DNA from 3 places in the Pseudoalteromonas lipolytica genome. Region 2 is predicted to be linked to each of the others. Evidence: predicted binding sites of a transcription regulator. Region 2 holds the regulator's gene; each other region holds the start of a gene.

Region 1 (5,096 bases), 180 kb from region 2:
CTTCACGTTTCGCTTCAATATCAATTTCGGCTAAATCACGCGCGTTTTGTAGGTTTTCATACACTTCTTGGCCTGCAAGCCCGACTTCATAGAGCTCTTTTTGTCGACTTAATTGTCGCTCAATATTTTTCAGGCGTGTTTCGCTGTGTTTAATATCAATCTCGGTTGCACGCAACACCGCTTTGTTTCGCGCCACCTCAGATTCAAATGCAGTGGTATCAAGGCGCATTAAAATATCGCCTTCGGTGACACTTTCACCTTCTTCAACAAATACCTTCGCAACCCGCCCAGTGACTTCTGAGCGTAACTGTACTTGGGTGTTAAATACCAGATTACCAGAGGCCAAAATTGAATCAGCAATACTACCTTGTTCAACGCTTGCTACATGCATTTCAGGCACTTTTTTGCTGTTTGTTATTTGCTTAGATATGAGTAATGCTGCAAATGCCGTGATAGCAAGGCCAATAATGATGGCTTTTTTCATGTTACTTCCTTGTGGGAGTAAGAGCGGCAATGCCGCTCATTTGATAGCTAGATGATTGCAATAACTGTCCAAATACCGTAGATCGCGATACTGGGTAGGGCAGCAAACAGGAGTGCTTTATTAAAGTTGAAGTTAGTCCAACACTTTAAACCGACTGCCGCTAGTACAATGCCCCAGATAGAGAAAATGTTTAGGCTTTCAAGCATGCTATAAAAAGGATGACCGACCTCAAGGCCGATGAGCAATTGATTGATTGAGGCATAATTAAAGAGGGTTGGTGAAAGCTGGTTGTTGCTGGCAGTTAAAACGAGGATCAATATACCCAAGCTTGAAATAACCATTGGCATCATGGTCCACACGCCAAACCCATACCACGCACCGTAGCTATAGTTAGCCTCTGGATCTTGCTTTGATACAAATAGGTAGTAACCCGCCATCAATGCATTAATAACAGCTAAGCCAATAATACCACCAAAGAGCGCAAACCATACCTGCATATCAAGCGTTTGCTCCATGCTTTGACGGATCATTTTTTGCTCAGCAATTGTGGCATCAACACTGGCTGCAGCGACTTGCTGATCGATTAAAAACTGAGGATCTGCTTTGTTATAAAAAGCGAGCATACTTGCCGCGAGCATGCCTGCAAGTAATATGAAAGCAACAAAAGACCAGCCTTTTGCCTCCTTCACTCCATTAAACGCTTTGCTTGGGCTGATAAAAATATCAACTAGTGCTGTCACTGCATTCGACGATTTCATTATTATTCCTTGTTAAGTAACATTTATTTTTAGGTACTAAAATACCCTGATTTATTATTAATTAGAAGTCTGATTTGTAACTATATGTTAACAGTTGTGAATAGGGAAATTGTGTTATTCTTTAAAGAGTAAGATAGGTGTAATAATCAAGATTAAGTAGGTATATATAGTGAATAACAATGTGCGTTGTATTGATGAATTAGTACTGGGATTTTGGCGCTTGCTAGATTGGCAAATATCACCACAGCAATGCTTAAGCTTTTTAGAGCAAGCCATTGAAGTAGGGGTTACACACACTGACCATGCTGATATTTATGGTGAATACGGCTGCGAAGCTGAATTTGGTAAAGCGTTACAATTAAAGCCGAGTATTCGTGATGAAATAAAAATAATCACTAAATGTGGAATTAAACCCGCATTTCCCAGTTTAGGCTTGCAAGGCAAAGCGAATCATTATGACTCGAGTGCAGCCCATATCATCGCATCCGCTCAGCAATCGCTTAAACACTTTAATACCGACCGATTAGATGTGTTATTGATACATCGCCCTGATTATTTAATGAATGCAGATGAAGTAGCTGAAGCATTCAATACTTTAAAAGCAAATGGTGATGTTATTGACTTTGGTGTTTCAAACTTCACGCCGTCACAACTCAGCTTATTGCAGTCTCGTTTAGACTTTGATTTAGTCACGAATCAAATAGAGTTTTCGCCTTATGAGATGAAAGCGCTTGATGATGGGACTTTGGATCAATGCCAATTACTTGATATTAAACCCATGCTTTGGTCACCTTTAGCGGGCGGGCGTTTATTTTCAAATGACGATGAAAAAGCAGTGCGTTTGCGTGCGGTGTTGGAGCAAGTTGGCAACGAAATTGGAGCCAGCTCTATCGATCAAGTTGTGTATACTTGGTTACTCATGCACCCAAGTTTGCCATCGGTAGTATTGGGTACAGGCAACATTGCCCGGGTTAAATCAGCCGTCGCAGCGAAAGAATTCACGATGAATCGTGAGCAATGGTATCGTATTTGGCAAGGCTCTACAGGCCACAGTGTGCCATAATTTTAAAGTGCGCTTTAACGAGAAAAGGGCCTTTCGGCCCTTCGTGTTGCAGCAAGTAACACATTCTTTTTTAAAGCGTAAAGTCAACTGCGTAAGCGACATACACTTTTACATCAGAGCCATCAATGTCTGTGTCAGACACGCCAAATGTAAAGCCGTCTTTTGACACAGAAACACCGTAGTCAATGATATTATCATCACCAATGAAATCGCCTGAGTAATGACCCAGATGAAGAGCCATTTCTGCACCGGTACTGCCAACTGGGAAGCTATAGTCAGCATTTAAGTATAAAGAATCTCCAAAATCTGTACCGTCACCGCTGGCTGCTGATGTAGCAAGGATTGCAGCACCAAAAGTGAAACTACCCATGCTGATGCTACCGTAGATCTCTGAAAAGTCAGCGTCAGTATAAGATGCTGCATCAGGGTAAGCATAATAAATGTAGCCAACATCGTAGCTAAATGTTTCATTGATATCACCGCCAAAACCTGCATAAAGGTCTAGCTCGTAAGTCATGTCGTCAACCCAGCTGGCATTCGATACCCAAGTACCTGCGTAAAAGCCAGATTCACTTGCGTAATCAATACCGCCCTGAATTGCAGCATCACCCCCAGTTTGCTCTTGACCACGCCATAAATAGTTTGAAGTAGCCGCAGCGTTTGCTGTTACTTCTGCATAACTATATGTTGAGCTCAAAGTTAATAGCGCAATGGCGCTTGCTACGACCGTTTTTTTTAGTTTTAGCATGTTTCTCGTATCCTGTTGTTATGTTGATTTGCCCCATTTCAGATTGCAGTCTGGTTATTATTTGAGGACAGTTTTTATGTGTTGTCTGGATACGATGTAGCACTGGTTGTGCCAAGTTAATTCTGAAAGGGATATTTTATGTTTAACTGCTTTAAAAACAGCCTTTTAAGCGTGTTATTTTTTAAAGTTTAGATTTATTTGAATTGTTCATGCGCACACCTGTGGTGCAAAAAATAACCCGGTTGCACAATCGCGAAGCAACCAGGTTTTTCTTGTTTGATAGAGACTTAGCCAAAAATGGCACGCATTAGGCTGATTGTTTCTTCAACGCTACGGCCTTTTTCAACTTCGCTAACGATAGAGTCTCGTTTTGCTTTTATATGCTCGGGGATATCGTCACTTGCAAGCGCGCGGTCTACTAAAATCTCAGCAGACTCTTTGCCGCGACGCACGGTTTTTTTGCCTGCAGAACTGCCCGTGCTCTTCGGTTTGCTAAGCAGTTTAATGTAGTTAGAGTTATCAGCCGTGGTGTTATCGGCATAATAGAAAAAGCACGGTAGTAACGCTTTTATCTCAATAAGTGATTGTTCATGATCATTTGCTGCAGCAGCCATTTTAAACCAAGGCATGCTATGAATTGCTGTAACCACGTCTTGCCAATAACGTTCAAAATCACGGTTGTTTAATTTAGGAACTCCCAACGAAGCACAAAGCGCATCAAGCTTACTATTTGTAATAGGCGTAAATACATCTGGGCGGCGCATTGCTAATAAGCGTGTTGCAGGCGCAAGAGTTGGTTTCTCTTCGCTGCCTGTAAAGGCCATAAAGTAAGCAACCATAAAATGTTGATAGTGTTCTTGTGTCACATCGCCTTCTAGGGGAATGTGCGCTAGGGCTTCGTCAAAAGCCGCAGGCAGGTCGCTCAACATTTGATGGAACCCTTTGGCGCTTTTGGTTGAAGCAAACCATTCAACATCAAAGTTATAGCTACTTGGGTCAAGAGAAGCCGTGTGTTTGCCTGCAAAAGCCAAGCGGTCTTCTGGAATCATTTCTTTTAAAGTTTGTGATTTAATTGCGCCAATGTAGTTTGCTAAACGTAATTGCTCATCAAGCGCAATGAGCTCTTTATGTTGCTCAATAAAGCCAGTAACAACAGGCCAAGGTGCAACGCGCAGCGTTTTCAATTGCAAGAAGCTAATGGCAGAGATCAGTAAGTCGTGAAGTTTTTTTAATGTCGGTAACTGCTTATCTTCTAATAAATCATAGTTAATACGATCGCGGCTTGCACTGAGTAGCTCATAGCACCAACCTAAAAAGTCTTCTGGGTGGTTGTCTACTTTCACGGCCATTAGGTTGAGGCTTAGCTCTGAAGATTGCTTGAGAATATTTTGATAAATTTGACTTTCTTGCTCGCTAAGCGCCATTTTTGACGGTGAAATAAGCAGTTTCTTCATGCCTTGTAGACTCTCCAGTTTGATATATTTTTTAGTCACTTTATTTTAGCTTAAATAAGCTAACAGCAACAGGGGCGTGCATCATACCGAAGAATACAGGGGATGCAATCTTGATAAGTTAAATCTGCACAAGATTGCATTTAAAGGCGTTAATCTGCTTCGTCTAGTGAAAATAATTGCTCGACAGTTGTATTAAACTGCCGGGCTATCTTTAATGCAATGATCACTGAAGGCGTAAAGCGAGACGTTTCGACCGTACTAATTGTTTTACGTGAAACAGCGATAGCATCGGCTAGCTCTTGTTGCGAAAGCCCTGCGGCTTTGCGATATTTTGCAATATGATTTTGCACTATTGCTCCTAGTCTCTACTTTGCCAAAGAATTGAGATGCCATATATTAAACTCATTTCAGCCAGGTAAAAGGTAGCCATCATGCTATGAGAAACATCTAAAGCTAACTCATCAGACAATAAATACACCGCACCCATACTAAAGAGTAAACCAAGTACAACATGTTTATAGGCAATGGTGTCAATCGTATTTAAAAACTCATCTTTATAAGTAAGGCGATATTTCATTTTCCATGTAAA
Region 2 (5,096 bases):
ATCAATAGTGGTTTTCAGGTGGCCGTAATCACGGGACGCCATTCACAAATAGTTCAGCAGCGAATGACTAGCCTTACGGTACAACATATTTATCAGGGCCAAGAGAATAAGCTCATTGCTTATCAAGAGTTAAAAGATAAACTTAGCTTAACAGATGAGCAAATTGCCTATATTGGTGACGATGGTCCAGACTTACCGGTTATGGAAAAAGTCGGATTTGCCGTTGCTGTTAATGATGCTCATCCATTAATCAAAAAACTGGCTCATTACACCACCCTGTTACCTGGTGGCTTTGGAGCTGTGCGTGAACTAACTGATTTATTAATGCTAGAAAATGGCAAACCGCTAACTAGCGATGGAACGAGCGCATGAATATAGCCCGTATTTTACTAAGTATTGTTTTTGTTTGTAGCATGGTTTGGTTATGGTATCCGTACTTTAATCAACCGACAAACACAGTGCTCAGTGAAGACGAGATTATCGCTACACCTGATTACACCGCAATCGCATTAAAGCAAACAGCCTATGATGATCAAGGTAAAATCAGTCATAAAGTGGCCGCAGCTAAAATGGAGCTGTATCAACAGCTCGGGTTTACCTTTTTTGAGCAACCCATTTTCACCATTTACGGTGATCAGCAAGTTTGGCAAGTAAAAGCCAAAGAAGCCACGTTATATGAAAACGATCAGCTTGTATTCGAAGGGGATGTGGTTGCTAAAAACCTTACCCATAATGGCATGATCGAAGATATTAAAGCTGAGAACATTAACATCGACATTGACAAAATGACCATGTTTTCTAAGCAACCTGTCACGCTGACAGGACCGAATTTAAAAATTACCGGTAAAGGTTTAAAAGCCGATTTAAAAGCCGAAATTGTTGAGTTAACTAACCATACACGAACCATATACTATGACCAATAAACTTAAGAAATTACTCCTGATCCCAAGCTTATTGATTGCGTTTTCTGGCGCAGCTGCTGAGCAGGCTGGCACACCAATCAGCATTAGCTCTGATCGCCAAGAAGGTCAGCTAAAAAATGGCATTGGTATCTTCGAAGATAATGTCGAGATCATACATGGTAACCGTCGTATTACAGCGGATCGACTCGAAGCACATGCAGGTGAAGTTGAAGGCACGGTTGAATTAATTATTGCCACAGGAAAGCCCGCTTACTTTGAAGAAAAACAAGCTGACGGCACTATTATGAGCGCCAGTGCTGAAGAAGTTCGATACGATGTTGCTAAACGCTTATTAACACTCGTTGGCAATGCACAAGTGACTCAAGCAGGCCAAAAAGTCAGTGCCAAGAGCATTACATACGATATGGAACAGCAACTGATAAGTGCCGAGAAAGATGAAAACTCGACCGATCGTGTACACACTATTTTAGTGCCTGTTGATAACAAAAAGAACGATGAAGGCCAGCCATGAGCACACTAAAAGCAGAGCTATTAGCTAAAAGCTATAAGGGTCGCCAAGTTGTAAAAAATGTAGGCCTTGAGGTAGAAGCTGGCAGCATTGTCGGTTTACTTGGGCCAAATGGCGCAGGTAAAACAACCACCTTTTACATGATTGTGGGATTAGTGCCCAGTGACAAAGGTAAAATAAGCATTGATGATAACGACATCACCTTATTGCCAATGCACAGCCGCGCTCGCTTAGGTATTGGCTATTTGCCACAAGAATCATCGATTTTTAGAAAACTGACTGTTTATCAAAACTTAATGGCCATTTTAGAGACCCGTAAAGATCTCAATAAACAAGGCCGCGAAGAAACACTTAACAGCTTACTTGATGAATTTAGCATTCAACACATTCGTGACAGCCAAGGTATGGCATTGTCAGGGGGTGAACGCCGTCGTGTTGAAATAGCACGCGCACTGGCCGCTGACCCTAAATTTATTTTGCTCGATGAGCCTTTTGCTGGTGTTGATCCTATTTCAGTGTTAGATATAAAGAAAATTATTGAGCACTTAAAAAATCGTGGTATTGGTGTATTAATTACTGACCACAATGTGAGAGAAACCCTTGATGTTTGTGAAAAAGCCTACATTGTTTCTCATGGGGAGCTAATTGCATCAGGTACACCTGAACATGTGTTAGCCGACCAAACTGTACGCGATGTGTATCTAGGCGAGCAATTCAGGCTTTAAATACGCCACCGACTAGAGCATCTGCTAGACTTATAACAATGACAATAAATCAAATAAATAGTTAACGGCATCGTGCTATTGTTTGATAAGACTAAAAAGGATTGTTAGGGATACATGAGGCAATCATTACAGCTGCGCATGGGCCAGCAACTTACAATGACTCCACAACTGCAACAGGCTATCCGTTTGTTGCAGCTCAGTACATTGGATCTCCAGCAAGAAATTCAAGAAGCGTTAGACTCTAACCCTTTGCTTGAAGTTGAAGAAGCAGATTATGCAGAAGAGAGTATTGGCAAGAACGAGCAGAAAGCCGAATCTGACGATACCCAACTAAGCGCGTCGGCTGACGAAGCTGCAAGCGAGTACGAGCAAGAAAGCAGTGATGCCCTCAACAAAGACACCGTAAGTGACGACTTAGCAATGGATGTTACGTGGGATGAGTACATGAGTGCTGCCCCATCAAGTTCCTCAGGTCCAATGCCTGAAGATGAATCAATTTACCAAGGCGCATCAACCGAAACTCTCCACGAATACCTAATGTGGCAGTTACAACTGACTCCATTCAGCCCAACAGACGAAGCGATTGCCGTTGCGATTGTTGAGGCAATTGATGATTCGGGTATTTTAACCGTAAGCTGCGAAGACATTGTTGAAAGCTTCAATCAAAATAACGATGAAGAAGAAATCGAACTTGATGAAGTCGAAGCTGTCTTAAAAAGAATCCAATTATTCGATCCTGTCGGTATTGGCGCCCGTAGTTTACAAGAATGTTTGTGTATTCAATTACGCCAATTCGATGCTGACACCCCCTATTTAGCTGAAACTAAAATGGTGTTATCAGAACATATTGAATTATTAGCGAGTCGTGACTATCGCACTTTGATGAAAAAGACTAAGCTTAAAGAAAGTGAGCTGAAAGAAGTCATGACATTGATCCACAGCTTAAATCCAAAGCCTGCGGATACCATTGTTAGAGAAGAGTCTGAATACGTGATACCCGATGTATCCGTAAAAAAAATAAAAGGCCGTTGGGTAGTTGAACTAAACCCAGACTGCATGCCGAAAATCAGAGTGAATAGCCACTATGCGGCGATGTCACGTTCTGTAAAATCAAGCAGTGATAGCCAATTTATTCGCTCTCATTTACAAGAAGCAAAATGGTTTATTAAAAGCTTAGAAAGCCGTAATGACACGTTATTAAAAGTGACTAACTGTATTGTTCAACAACAACAGGCTTTCTTTGAACATGGTCCTGAGGCCATGAAACCCATGGTATTAAATGATGTCGCAGAAATGGTCGAAATGCATGAATCAACAATTTCGCGAGTAACAACACAAAAATACATGCATACCCCGCGGGGAATTTTTGAGTTGAAATATTTCTTCTCCAGCCATGTAAGCACTGAAAATGGGGGTGAGTGTTCATCTACGGCAATTCGCGCTTTAATCAAAAAGCTAATCGCCGCAGAAAACACAGCTAAACCATTGAGTGATAGCAAAATTGCAGATATATTGGCTGAGCAAGGAATTAAAGTAGCTAGACGGACAATAGCAAAATATCGAGAGTCTCTAGCAATACCTCCGTCGAATCAGCGTAAGAGTCTGATTTAGACGTTTTACATAGAAGGAAAATGCTTATGCAACTAAATTTAACTGGTCGTCATGTAGAAATCACAGATTCATTAAGAGACTATGTAAACACCAAGTTTGCGAAACTAGAAAGGCATTTTGACCACATTAATAATGTTCATGTCATTCTAGATGTAGAAAAACTAAGCCAAAAAGCAGAAGCAACTTTACATGTAAACGGAGGCGAGTTATTTGCCTCTACTGAACACCAAGATATGTATGCAGCCATCGACTCGTTAATCGATAAACTTGATCGTCAAGTAATTAAACACAAAGAGAAATTAGCTCGACACTAAATTATGAAACTTAGTTCACTTACTAACCAGGACTGCAGCAAAGCTGCGGTCCTTTTTAATAGCAAAAAAAGAATTCTCGAATTTATCAGCGAACTGGCTCATGAGCAGCTCCCTCATTTATCTCAGCAAGATATACTCAATGCCCTATTGAACAGAGAAAAATTGGGCAGCACGGGTATTGGCCGAGGTATTGCGATTCCACATGGTCGTATGAGCGGTGCAGATCAGCCACACGCATTTGTAATTGTGAGTGAGTCACCTATAAATTTTGATGCAATTGATAATCGTCCAGTGGATATTTTTGTCGCACTCATCGTACCAGATGGTGACTGTCAACTTCATCTAAAGACCTTATCAACAATTGCTGATAGACTTAAAGACAAAGAATTTTGTAAACAGCTACGCAGTGCTAAAACAGATAGTGATCTGTTTAAAGTCATTGCATCAGAGGCATAAATGGAATTAATTATTATCAGCGGTCGCTCTGGTTCAGGTAAATCGGTCGCTTTACGAGTACTTGAAGACTTAGGCTATTACTGCGTTGATAATATTCCTGTAAACCTACTTCCTTCGTTAGTACGCAGTGTGTCAGATAATTACGACAAAATTGCTGTAAGTATCGATGTGCGTAACCTGCCGAAAGAACAGCAAGAATTTAACGATATTCTTGAGTATTTACCGGGCTTTGCAAAACCCACGTTGTTTTATTTAGATAGTGATGATCAAACACTAATCAAACGGTTCTCTGAAACTCGCCGCTTACACCCATTATCGATTGACTCGCTGCCGCTTGATTTAGCGATTAAACAAGAAAAAGTATTACTGGATGTTTTGATCACCCGTGCCGATTTTATGATTGATACGACCGATCTCAGCGTGCATCAGCTTGCCGAATCTATTCGCGAAAAAATACTGGGTAAAAAAGACAAAAAGCTCATTATTACTTTTATGTCGTTTGGCTTTAAGCACGGCATTCCAAAAGAAGCTGATTACGTATTTGATGCTCGCTTTTTAC
Region 3 (5,096 bases), 910 kb from region 2:
TGAAGATATTCGCTTTAACGGACAAGGGTTTGGCTTTTTACTTGATGGCAACCAAAAGGTGGTTCACTTATCTAAGCGCACCGGCCATAAACTGTCTGTGACAGACGAAGGTCCAAACGGCAAAGAAGGTCTTGATGCCCTCGAAAAACAATTTAGTGACACATCAGGCTTCAGCGAATTAAACCGCACCATGAAAAGCAACAAAGACGGCAGTGGTTTTGTCACCCTAAAAGGCGAGCAATATTACGTTGTATACAACCGCCTTGAATTAGAAAGCCCATACCTTGATTGGTATGTGGGTATTTTAATACCAACCAGCATGATCGAAGAGCCAGTAGATGATGCAGTCATGACAACAACGACCTCTGTGATCATCATTTTAGCGATTATTATTGCGATGATCTTCTGGGCTACGCAAATGATCACTAAACCACTGACAAAACTTACTTATATCATGCGTGATATTGCTTCAGGTGATGGTGATTTAACCCAAAAAATCGAAATAAAGAGTCAAGATGAAGTTGGTCAGCTCGCTCACCACATGAATACCTTTATCGATAAATTACGCGCCATGATGCTTAATACAGCAGCCCAAGCTGAGCAGTTAAGCCAAGCGGCTTCACAGCTTAAAATCGTCTCCAAAAAAACCAACGACGAAATTCAGCAAGAAAAACAACAAGTTGACAGTGTTAGCGCCGCAGTAACAGAAATGGCCTCTACGGTACTCGAAATTTCGCGAAATGCGCAACACACCAACAATGCAGCCGAAGAAGTGCAAAGCATTACAGCCGATGGCACCAAGCGTTCAACGCAGGCGCAATCGGTGATGACCGCACTTGCCAGCCACATCGGTGAGGCATCTAAAGTTGTTGCTGGGCTTGAGCAAGAAAGCGGCAATATTGGCGCTGTTGTCGATGTAATCAACTCAATTGCAGAACAAACCAATTTACTGGCACTCAATGCAGCCATTGAAGCGGCGCGTGCAGGTGAGCAAGGGCGAGGCTTTGCGGTGGTTGCTGATGAGGTACGCTCACTGGCAAGTCGTACACAAGAGTCGACCGATGATATTCGTAATATGATCACGCGTTTACAGCAAATAGCTCAAAAAGCATCCACCATGATGCAGCAGGGTCAAGAGCGTGCAGAAGGCTCTGTAGAGCAAACTCAAATTGTACTGCAAGCTCTGCAAGATATTGCAGGCTCAGTGACGAATGTACAAGACCAGAGTCATCAAATTGCGACCTCAACTGAGCAACAAACGGTGGTTGCTGAGGACATTAACAATAGCCTCGCGGCAATTAACCATTTAGTAAATAGTACAGCAGATCATGCACATGAGTTAGCAGACGAAGCACGCGATCTCAATGAGCTAGCTATTTCACTTAATAAAACGGTTAATCAATTTAAGTTGTGATTAGTCATTGAATTGTTCTAGGTGTGTGTTCTTGCTACTTATTATAAGTAACAAATCAGGCACCATGCAGTCGTCAATAAGAAATTTTTAACGCTGCAAACGACAGGTCTAAATCATTCACACTGATTTGAATTGGTATTGAGATAGATTGCAGATGTAATTAAAAACCCGATGTCACCTGAAGATGACATCGGGTTTTTATCGTCAGCCTTCCTTGTTACCTGTGGCGTAACCGCTTTAGTAAGTTCCATAAATAGTTGCCACTGTTGCTCATTCCATGTAGCAACTCCCTTGTTGTTCAGTCCGTGTAATAATTGCGCTTGTACTTGTTCCATTTTGTCACCTCCTTACGCTAGCTTCATCCATATTTGGCTCCTAGCCTAAACCAAAATCCTTGGTGTTTATCCTTTCACTTTATCCATAAAGCGTTGCCATTGTGCGCTTGTCCATAACGCCTTGTTACTTCCTTGCTGTCCTTTGTGCTGTGTTACATTTTCCATACTGTAAATCTCCTTGCAGTGTTGTCATCCATTATTACGTGTGCATTTCCTTGCCGTACACCCATTCCTTTGAACCGTGATTATTATCGCTTACCGATAATATACACAGCATGAATCAAACCTGGAATGTACCCTAATAAGGTTAAAATAATATTAATCCAGAATTGTGCCCCCAAACCTACCTGTAAAAATACGCCAAGAGGCGGAATTAAAACCGAGAAAATAATGCGTATTAAATCCATAACTCACTCCTTGAAAAAGATAAGCCCAGCCAAAGCTGGGCTATAGGGCGTGCTATTATTCAGCAACAATCTTAAGTTCATCGATGACTTTACGCACATCTTCAGCATTTTCAGCAATGCTCACTGCTAATTGCTTTTCTGCATCTGACTTAACCGTACCTTTTAGTGTAACAACGCCTTTATCTGTATCGACATCAATATCAGTGCCGCCTACTTCAGAGTTAAATAAATAACGTGTGGTGATCACTGTACTGATCTTCGCATCAGTTAAGTCACTTTCTACTGAGTCACCTTTATCTGCACTCGCTGCCTTAGACTTCATGTTTTTCACAACCGTTAATTTGTTATCAACAGCAGTTACACCGTCTAGACTAAGTACAAGCTCTTCGGCTAACTCTTTGTCTAATTCACTATCAACTTTACCGGTTAATACAACTTTGCCGTTTTTTACGTCTGTGTTGATATCAAAATTATTTAGGTTAGTGTTCATAAGAAGCACTGTTTCTGCCTTACCATCAATCCAAGCATCTTTACTTTCATTTTCCCAGTTGCTTGCCTGAGCACTCATACTTGTTGCACCAATTACTAACGCAGCAATCATAGTCTTGTTGAATGTATTCATAATCTTTCTCCTTTTGATTAAAGACGAGATAACTAATGCGACTACGATGCCAACTTTTTATTTTTATATTATTCAATAAGTTAAATTGATATTCAGCCATGATTTATATTCGTTTCGGTAATTATTTACAGACAATTCGGTAAGAAGTTCACTCTGTTATAAAAATGACTAATTAATTGTCAATCTTATTAATCTATGGTTAATTTAACGAATGAAAGCCCACATCAAAAAACATAAACCAATGAATATTAATAAAATAATTTTTGGCCTACACTTTGCTTTGTGATTAACATAACTTTAAAACTCAACAGGGAATTATCATGGCCGTCAAACTCGAAGATCGCCCCATCGAGCAAGTAAGAGAAGAAGTAATCGATCAACTTATCTATAACTACAGTCATGCAGTTATTTCAGCAGAAGCATTTGAACGAAGACTAGACCAAGCAATGGAAGCCACCAGCAATGAAGTGTTAATTGAGCTGGTTTCTGACTTAGAGTTAACAGCAGATATTGACTACAAGTCACATAAACACGCGCAGTTTAAACCTCACTATGCACATGGTAGCGATGCAGAAAGCCTGCAACTACGCAGTATTTTAGGTTCCAACGAGCGCAGCGGCCAATGGCTAGTCCCGAAAGAAATTCACCTAACGAACTGTTTAGGCTCAATTGAATTAGACTTTAGTGAAGCCGTTTTTCAGCACCAGCATGTCACCATCTACGTAAACTGTATTTTAGGCAGCGACGAAATCTACGTGCCAGAGCATGTAAATGTAGTGTCAAAATTGTTTAGTGTGGTAGGTAGCGTTGAAAATAAATCGGTTGCACTCAATAAAGGGCAAGGCCCCACAATTACGATTGAAGGTAATGTTTGGCTAGGCTCAGTAGAGATTAAAGTCAAACGCACCATGAAAGAAAAGTTCATCAGCTTTGCCAACAGCCTAAAAGCCAGTTGGAAAGAAATGAATAGAGTGCAATGACGAAATACGAGTTGCGAAACCCCCTCGCGCACAATCAATTTCACGCCTACATTAAACCGTAGGCGTTATGCTTGCATGGCGCGTTTGCGCAGCAACGTCTTTTATAAGATTCGCGGCTAAAGCCACTCCTACAAGTGATATACACTACATGTGGGAGGCGTTTTAACTATACAAGCTCGCATCTCGCTTTTCGTAACTCGTTGCCTATAACCTTTCACGGCTAAAGCCCTTCCTACAAGTGATGCACACTTCACTCGTGGGAGGCGTTTTAACGCCGAAAAAGCAGACCTGTTCAGCGACATTAAACAACCAACTCGGTATAGCCGTACTAGCTCGCATCTCGCTTTTCGTAACTCGTTGCTTATAACCTTTTCACGGCTAAAGCCCCTCCTACAAGTGACACACATCACACACGAGGGAGGTGTTTTAACGCCGAAAAAGCAGACCTGTTCAGCGACATTTAACAACCTTTACGGTTTAGCTCGTATCTCGTAATTCGTCACTCGTTGCTTACACCCTTTCACGGCTAAAGCCCCTCCTACAAGTGATATACACCTCACACGTGGGAGGCGTTTTAACGCCGAAAAGCAAACATTTTCAACGACATTAAACACCCTTCACCGTATAGCTCGTATCTCGTAATTCGTCACTCGTTGCTTACACCCTTTCACGGCTAAAGCCCCTCCTACAAGTGACACACATCACACTCGTGGGAGGCGTTTTAACGCCGAAAAAGCAAACCTTTTAAGCGGTATTAACAACCATCTCGATTTAGCTCGCATCTCGCTTTTCGCAGCTCGTTACCTATAACCCTTTCACGGCTAAAGCCTCCTACAAAAGATACACACTACACTCGTGGGAGGCGTTTTAACGCCGAAAAAGCGAACCTTTTCAGCGACATTAAACACCCTTCACGGTTTAGCTCGCATCTCGCTTTTCGTAACTCGTTACTTATTTCGCTCGTACTTCGCTGCTCGTTTTTTTCATCACTAAAGATCGTTATTTCTTTCACTTGGGATGTCACTGAAATATTCGACAAACTCGACTTCAAAGCCTGCGGGGTCAATAAAATACACGTTTTTTCGGTAAGGGTTTTCAGGGCCTAATTTATCCACTTCGTAGCCTGCATCTACAAGGCGTTCAATCACGGCATTAATATCGTGTGTCACATAAGCAAAGTGAGCAAGGCCCACTTGATGGCCCGATAAATCGCGATTTTCATCTTCACCATTATCGCTGAATGCGATGTACTGGTAATCATCACCAAAGTGCAGCCATTTACGCGGCTTTCCAGACCAGGTGCTGTCGCCTTGGCTTCTTACTCGCCAATGAGGGAAC

Evidence for each region. Region 2 encodes sigma-54, which starts transcription at its own class of promoters, with help from an activator protein. Its sites were predicted from a motif close to GTTGGCACGNNNNTNGNNT; they were not measured.
Region 1: a site for sigma-54 is predicted at 3,151-3,169, ahead of D0907_RS01565 (TorF family putative porin). Genes of this name have one in related genera too.
Region 3: a site for sigma-54 is predicted at 3,041-3,059, ahead of D0907_RS14650 (LiaF domain-containing protein). Genes of this name have one in related genera too.

The regions. Positions count from the first base shown of each region.
Region 1 is NZ_CP032090.1:337,517-342,612, forward strand. It holds gene D0907_RS01550 (efflux RND transporter periplasmic adaptor subunit) at 1-484, opposite strand, end outside; gene D0907_RS01555 (YIP1 family protein) at 532-1,242, opposite strand; gene D0907_RS01560 (aldo/keto reductase) at 1,412-2,305, shown strand; gene D0907_RS01565 (TorF family putative porin) at 2,376-3,053, opposite strand; gene D0907_RS01570 (hypothetical protein) at 3,341-4,507, opposite strand; gene D0907_RS01575 (helix-turn-helix transcriptional regulator) at 4,657-4,857, opposite strand; gene D0907_RS01580 (hypothetical protein) at 4,866-5,096, opposite strand, start outside.
Region 2 is NZ_CP032090.1:519,201-524,296, reverse strand. It holds gene kdsC (3-deoxy-manno-octulosonate-8-phosphatase KdsC) at 1-372, shown strand, start outside; gene lptC (LPS export ABC transporter periplasmic protein LptC) at 369-923, shown strand; gene lptA (lipopolysaccharide transport periplasmic protein LptA) at 913-1,434, shown strand; gene lptB (LPS export ABC transporter ATP-binding protein) at 1,431-2,156, shown strand; gene D0907_RS02435 (RNA polymerase factor sigma-54) at 2,271-3,767, shown strand; gene hpf (ribosome hibernation promoting factor) at 3,794-4,081, shown strand; gene ptsN (PTS IIA-like nitrogen regulatory protein PtsN) at 4,085-4,537, shown strand; gene rapZ (RNase adapter RapZ) at 4,538-5,096, shown strand, end outside.
Region 3 is NZ_CP032090.1:3,252,203-3,257,298, forward strand. It holds gene D0907_RS14630 (methyl-accepting chemotaxis protein) at 1-1,414, shown strand, start outside; gene D0907_RS14635 (hypothetical protein) at 1,528-1,749, opposite strand; gene D0907_RS14640 (YqaE/Pmp3 family membrane protein) at 1,998-2,156, opposite strand; gene D0907_RS14645 (BON domain-containing protein) at 2,212-2,778, opposite strand; gene D0907_RS14650 (LiaF domain-containing protein) at 3,099-3,758, shown strand; gene D0907_RS14655 (VOC family protein) at 4,748-5,096, opposite strand, start outside.